3 regions of the Alteromonas sp. CI.11.F.A3 genome follow, and region 1 is predicted to be linked to each of the others. Evidence: predicted binding sites of a transcription regulator. Region 1 holds the regulator's gene; each other region holds the start of a gene.
The links. Region 1 encodes sigma-54, which starts transcription at its own class of promoters, with help from an activator protein. Its sites were predicted from a motif close to GTTGGCACGNNNNTNGNNT; they were not measured.

Region 1 (2,274 bases):
TAGAATACGTTTTTTACTATTACATTGAACCGCACACTCGGTGCGGTCCAAACTTACTATGGCTTGAATTTCCATACTAATATTTAGTGCTTTTTCAGCTTTTCCTTATGCTTGATAACTTGCCTGTCGAGCTTGTCGATCATGCTGTCTATCGCCGCATACATATCTGTATTATGAGATGAAGCAAACACTTCTGCGCCGCTAAGGTGCATGGTGGCTTCGGCTTTTTGATTGAGTTTTTCGACGTTCAGGATGACATGCACATTAGATATGTGATCAAAGTGACGCTCTAGTTTGCTGAACTTAGTATCGACATAGCTACGCAAAGAGTCAGTAATTTCGACATGATGACCGGTAAGGTTGATTTGCATATTTCGTCTTCCTTAAATTATCAAGGCCTTTAGATAAGGCTTTTGCGTTGGTTTGACGGCGGAATCGATAACGATTCCCGGTATTTTGCTATTGTTCGCCGGGCAACTTTAATGCCTTGTTCGGCCAACAATTGAGCAATCTTGCTATCGCTTAATGGCTTGCTGGGCGTTTCCGCTGCCACAAGCTTTTTGATTAGTGCGCGAATAGCGGTAGATGAACACTCACCACCAGATTCCGTTGCCACGTGACTAGAAAAGAAATACTTCAATTCGAAAATGCCACGTGGAGTATGCATATACTTTTGCGTGGTGACACGTGAAATGGTGGATTCATGCATATCTACCATTTCTGCGACATCATTAAGCACCATTGGTTTCATCATTTCTGGGCCGTGCTCGAAAAAGCCCATTTGTTGCTGCACAATACAGTTCGCGACTTTCATCAAGGTGTCGTTTCTTGACTCAAGGCTTTTTATAAACCATTTGGCTTCTTGCATATGCGAGCGAATAAATTGCGAATCGCTGCTGTTTTTAGAGCGTCTGCTCATGGCAGCATATTGCTGATTTACGCTTAATTTAGGCAGGCTATCGGGGTTAAGTTCTACCACCCAACGGCCATTCTTTTTGTTTACCGAAACATCAGGAATAACGTATTCCGGCTCTTTGGTAATTAATGCACTACCTGGACGAGGATTCAACGTTTGCAATAAGCGCATGGCTTCGCGAAGTTGATCTTCTTTCAAACGGCTCTTACGCATTAACGTACGGTAGTCTTTGCTGCTAAGTAGATCTGAATACTCGTTGATAAGCTGTCTTGCTTCAGTAAGCCATGGCGTATCGTCTGAGAACTGGCGAAGCTGCACAAGCAAACATTCTTGCGGAGTACGTGAACCTGAACCGATAGGGTCGAACATTTGAATACGTTTTAGTACACATTCAACTTCGTCCATTTCCACCAATTCTTCAACATCGTCGGAATTCACTGACTCTAAAATCTGTTCAATGGGTACGTTGAGGTAACCAGATTCATCAATTGAGTCGATAATGGCGGTAGCAATTGCGCGGTCGGTATCCGAAAACGGCGTTAAACGCATCTGCCAAAGCAAATGGTCTTGAATATTGTCGGTAGTTTCTCCCTGAAACAGTTGGTCGTCATCATTATTAGATGGACCTGGAGCGGGTGCAGATGAGGCCGAGTAATACTCATCCCATGTGCTGTCAATTGGCAACTCGTCGGGAAGGTCATTCTTTTCAAGCGCATCTCCAGCTTCTAACGAATCGCTAGATGCAGTTGGAGCCGCTTCTACAGAAGGGTCGTCTCCATCCATGTTGTTTTTCTCAACAGGGTGGTCATCGCCGCCTTCTTCAACTTCTAAAAGTGGGTTTGAGTCTAGTGCTTCCTGAATCTCTTGCTGCAGGTCGAGCGTAGACAACTGCAGCAGCTTGATTGCCTGCTGCAACTGCGGTGTCATGGTAAGTTGTTGACTGAACTTTAGCTGTAAAGATGGTTTCATCTACGTCTTATTTTTAAACTCTTGTTGTGAATATACCCGTGTTTAAAACTGAAAGTGACAATTCGGTTACAGTAACTATAGCCTGAATTGTTCTCCTAGGTATACATCCCTTACTTTCTGATTACTTAAAACTTGTTCTGCCGTCCCTTGCGCGATGAGTTCGCCTTGGCTCACAATATACGCTTTCTCACACACATCCAGTGTTTCTCTTACGTTGTGATCGGTGATAAGGATTCCAATTCCTCTGTCACGAAGATGTTGAATGATCTTCTTTATATCATTAACCGATATAGGATCAACACCTGCAAATGGCTCATCTAGCAAAATAAATTGCGGATTGGCTGCTAATGCTCGTGCGATTTCTACTCGGCGACGTTCACCACCGGATA
Region 2 (2,274 bases), 780 kb from region 1:
TGATTTTGGCTGGGTTACCGCCAATAACAACGTTGTCACCGAAGCTTTTGGTGACAACAGCTCCTGATGCCACTACCACATTATCGCCCAAGGTTACGCCTGGGTTTATCACCGCCATACCGCCAATCCAACAGTTGTGACCAATAGTAATAGGCTTGGCGAACTCAATACCGATTTGCCTTGATACTGGGTTGATAGGGTGCGTTGCGGTGTATATACCTACTTGCGGCGCAATCATACAATTATCGCCAATAGTCACCTTGGCAGCATCCAATATTACGCAATTAAAATTAGCGTAAAAATTTTCACCCACATGGATGTTTTCTCCATAATCGCACTTAAAAGATGACTCTATGTATAAGCGCTTGCCTGTACTGCCAAAAAGCGCCTTTAATTGACGGGTACGAGCTTTGTGCTCTGTTTGACATGTAGCATTAAGCTCATCTAGTTGTACCCGACAGGCCTTACGCAACCCAGTTAATTCACGATCGTTAGGATAGTAAAGTTCACCGGATAACATTTTTTGTTTTTCGTTCATACCAGTCTACATTTGGGATAATGCCCAGACCTTACTTGCTAGACGAATAACTGACAATCACTTTTTCTTGCAGTGCAGGGTTAGCAATATCCAAATTTACCGGGCGTTCAAGAATTATTGAGCCGCCAATAGACACATCAACTTCAATCGTGAGCTTAGGCTTTGTGCTATTTCTTTCCAGCCAGCCTTCGTCACGCATTTTGTAAATAATGTCGCCCTTAATTAACGTATCGCCTTTGAGGGTGATGTCTCCATTCATACTCTCAATATTGTTCTCAACGATGCTGTCAGCAATTCGAATATCACCATTAACGGTCTCTACGCTACCTTGAATTGTGCTTTGTTGTGCAATGCTTACATCGCCGTTCATCGTTTCAATACTGTTGGCTACATGCAGATGGGAACCAGCATCAAGGTCACCATTGACGATGTTGACTTCATCAACGCGAACGTGAGAACCCATTTCTACACTGCCATTGACAACACTAATATCTTCGGCTTGGGCATGATCTTCAAGTGATACATCGCCATTGACTGATGAAAGGTCGCCTACTGAACGATGTGTTGCTACATCTACGCTACCAAATACGCTACTAATATCTTCACCCTCTTGAGCACTAGCGTGGCCAACATGGACGACGCAGCCTGAAAGCATTGTTGTAGCTGCAAAGAATAGGGTGCTGGCAATAAGTGTTTTTTTCATCGAAAAGCCTTTTCAGTGGTGTTTAGCGTTATAAATTACGCATTAATATCTGGTTATCTTTCATAATCATCTTTCACAGAGCATGCCAAGAGTGATTTTTATTGATTATCAGTGACTTACAGTTTTTCTTGTCATGTCTTAATTATGGCTTTTAAAAACTTCGCTAGATAATAGCGAAATACACCAATTGTTAGGTTTTCGAGTGGTTTTAATTAGCACAATTAAGCGCTGTAAGAACCTGATTGTAAAAGTAGCGCTGGCAGCTATTCGATAATTGGACACACACTTAAACGACAAGAAGACAAAAAGATAAAGACAGACAGAAGGCAAAGGGCCATGACAAAGGCCGACAAAAGACGACAATCGATAATTGGACACACACTCGAGATTCGTCGGACACACACTTAAATGATAATAAATATGAAATACCATATGTGGCCGGTGTGAATAATTAATTTATTAAGTAATTTCTTTCAAGGGCTATTTTTATGATTGTTATTCACCATAACCCCGCTTGCGGCACATCCCGTAACGTATTAAAAATTATTGAAGATGCTGGCTATTCGCCGATTGTTGTAGATTATATAAAAGAAGGTTGGACTCGATCTCAGTTACTTGGGTTGTTTGCTGCCGCTAGTTTAACCCCCAGACAAGCGCTTAGAACAACAAAGTCACCTGCAGAAGAGTTAGGGTTATTAGATGAATCGGTATTAGACGATATTTTGCTTGATGCTATGTTGAAACATCCGGTTTTGGTAAATAGGCCTATAGTTTGCACGGAAAAAGGTGTTGGGCTGTGTCGGCCTAGTGAAAAAGTACTCGATTTACTACCTTCATGGCCACAAGGCCCGTATTTTAAAGAAGATGGTGAGCAAATTTTAGATGAACTTGGTAAAAGGATGTAATTTATGCACGACAAACATTCGCAGTTAAAGCGCGCGAAGCAAAATGCATTAATTTGCTTATTGATAGCCGCGGGTGTTTTCGTTAGTGCCATTGTTACACAAGTTTACGTTCCCAGCTTGGCGAGTGC
Region 3 (2,274 bases), 320 kb from region 1:
ATATTTGAGTCTAACGGAGGTTGGTTAGTTAGCGCACCAGGAATACCCATGGCACCACCACCCACGCTATTTTGTTCGTTGATCATTTCGCTACGAACAGCAGGTAAATCAGGGTTATAACTGCGCTGAGTTTGCTCAAGCGCAGTAAAATCCATACTGACATCCGCTTGCGCGGTGTAATTACCGATGCCTAGAACTGGAATAAGAATAGCATCAATTTTTTCAAGGTATTCTTGTTCACGCTGCCTTTCAATTTCATATTCTTTTCTTGCTCGAGCGCTTAGTGAGTCTTGTGAACCCGAATTTAGTAACCGGCCATTGCTATCGGTAACCGTTACCGCAGAAGGCTCCATGTTTTGTACCGCTGACGCCACGATATCGATAACTGAGTCAACTTCCTCTCCTGCAATCACTTTGCCGCGCTTGGCGGTTAGTACTACAGTAGCCGAGGCTTTTTTCTCACGGCGAGCAAACACATTTTCTTTTGGCATCGCCAATAGAACCCGAGCTTTTTGTATACTTGAGATATCTTCAATAGTCGCAGCGATTTGTTGCTCACGGGCGTGTTTCAAGCGTTCCATCTCTACCCGCTGACTTACACCGAATCCCATGTCCTGCATGATAATATCGGTTCCAGCATCAGAAGAGCCGGTTAAGCCCTGACGCGTCATGCCTAAACGTATAGTTTGAAATTCGTCGCTTCGAACGTATACCGTATTTCCCTCTAAACGATATTCAATTTGGTTAGCGTCCATGTAATCCAAGGTTTCAATAAGCTCTTGGGTTTCCATTTTTGCTAACGGACGAAAATCAGGCTCTTGCGCCCAAATTAGTATGAAGACTGCAATGGCGACACAAATGACAAGCACTACCACTAACGCCATTTGGCGCATCATGTCTGCACTGCCTAAGGTATCCATGAATCCTGATTTATTCTCAGGCTCGCTATCGTTCCCCATGGAAGGGTCGTTAACGGTTAAATTTGTGCCTGTTGCTTCAGCCATGACTTACTCCAACTACACCGGCATGTTCATAATGGTTTTATAAGCTTCAAGTACCTTGTTACGTACTTGCACTGTGGCCTCAAAAGCTATGCCTGCTTTTTCTTTAGTTAGCATAACTTCGGCAAGGCTTAGTGACTTATCACCCATTTCAAACCGCTGCTGTAAATCTTTAGATTCTAATTGCATACCATTAACCCCATCTACCGCTTGCTTAAGCATGGTAGAGAACTCGTTGGCCGAGGGATTAATCTCGTTTGATGGTTGAAGTTCGTTTGCAGGCATACGAGTTTGCCCAATCATGCTTTGCATTTCTTGGTACAAACTATTGGCTTTAACGTCCATAACCACTCCTTCGAATGTCGGTGGGGAATTGCCGCTTAACGACAATGCGCTTTAATTACTTATGTTTAACTATAAGCAAGCGGCAAGCCAACTTTAAAAACCATTTAAAAGCAATAGGTTATAGCGTTTTTTAAGGGAGTTGCCAATTTTATGACAGAGAGGAAAAAATAGCGTCAAGAAAGTGAATAGACGTAAGATTATGTAAATACGCGATGCAAAATGCTTAATGGCAGCGCAGAAGGTATACCGCGTTTCCGTGACGCCCGGTCCAAGCAAGTATAAATACAAGCGCAACTGCAAGCACAATACGAAAAGCACCGCAGCTAAAGCATTAAAAATAAGGGGCTAACCGCCCCTCTTTATTACCAAGCTAGTTTAAGATGTTAGGCCGGTAATTCAATCCCATCTTCACGCATTCTGGCTAACTTATAGCGTAAGGTTCGAGGGCTAATACCTAGCTTTTCAGCTACATCTTTACGCTTACCGTTGCACAGGGTAAGTGTATCAAGAATAATTTGATGCTCCTGCTGGCGAAGCTCCGAGCCTAAGCGACTATTGTCTTCTGGCTCATCCTGCTTTACTTCCATCTCCTCATGCACGGCCATATCAATCATCAAGTCACCAGACTCTATACTGCCGTCTTCACACAGTATAAGCGCCCGCTGAATAACGTTTTCAAGCTCTCGCACGTTACCTGGCCATGTGTATTGCGCCAACTTATTTCGTGCCGCTGCACTGAGACGTACATTACCTAAACCTTGCACACTCGTGTGACGATTAATAAGGTGTTCAGCGAGCGGTACAATATCACCTGGACGTTCCGCGAGCGGACGCCATGTAATAGGAAACACATTTAAACGGTAATATAAATCTTCTCGGAAGTTTCCAAGCTCTACCGCTTTACGTAAATCTCGGTTACTGGTTGCAA

Region 2: R1T43_RS13670 (DUF4097 family beta strand repeat-containing protein) is a predicted target of sigma-54. The motif match lies at 1,313-1,331, and genes of this name have one in related genera.
Region 3: fliE (flagellar hook-basal body complex protein FliE) is a predicted target of sigma-54. The motif match lies at 1,420-1,438, and genes of this name have one in related genera.

What each region holds. Positions count from the first base shown of each region.
Region 1 covers NZ_CP136708.1:3,952,314-3,954,587, reverse strand. The annotation lists gene ptsN (PTS IIA-like nitrogen regulatory protein PtsN) at 1-75, opposite strand, end outside; gene hpf (ribosome hibernation promoting factor) at 84-371, opposite strand; gene R1T43_RS17010 (RNA polymerase factor sigma-54) at 401-1,885, opposite strand; gene lptB (LPS export ABC transporter ATP-binding protein) at 1,961-2,274, opposite strand, start outside.
Region 2 covers NZ_CP136708.1:3,173,008-3,175,281, reverse strand. The annotation lists gene R1T43_RS13675 (sugar O-acetyltransferase) at 1-538, opposite strand, end outside; gene R1T43_RS13670 (DUF4097 family beta strand repeat-containing protein) at 570-1,241, opposite strand; gene arsC (arsenate reductase (glutaredoxin)) at 1,730-2,146, shown strand; gene R1T43_RS13660 (DUF445 domain-containing protein) at 2,150-2,274, shown strand, end outside.
Region 3 covers NZ_CP136708.1:3,629,811-3,632,084, forward strand. The annotation lists gene fliF (flagellar basal-body MS-ring/collar protein FliF) at 1-1,004, opposite strand, end outside; gene fliE (flagellar hook-basal body complex protein FliE) at 1,017-1,346, opposite strand; gene R1T43_RS15695 (sigma-54 dependent transcriptional regulator) at 1,730-2,274, opposite strand, start outside.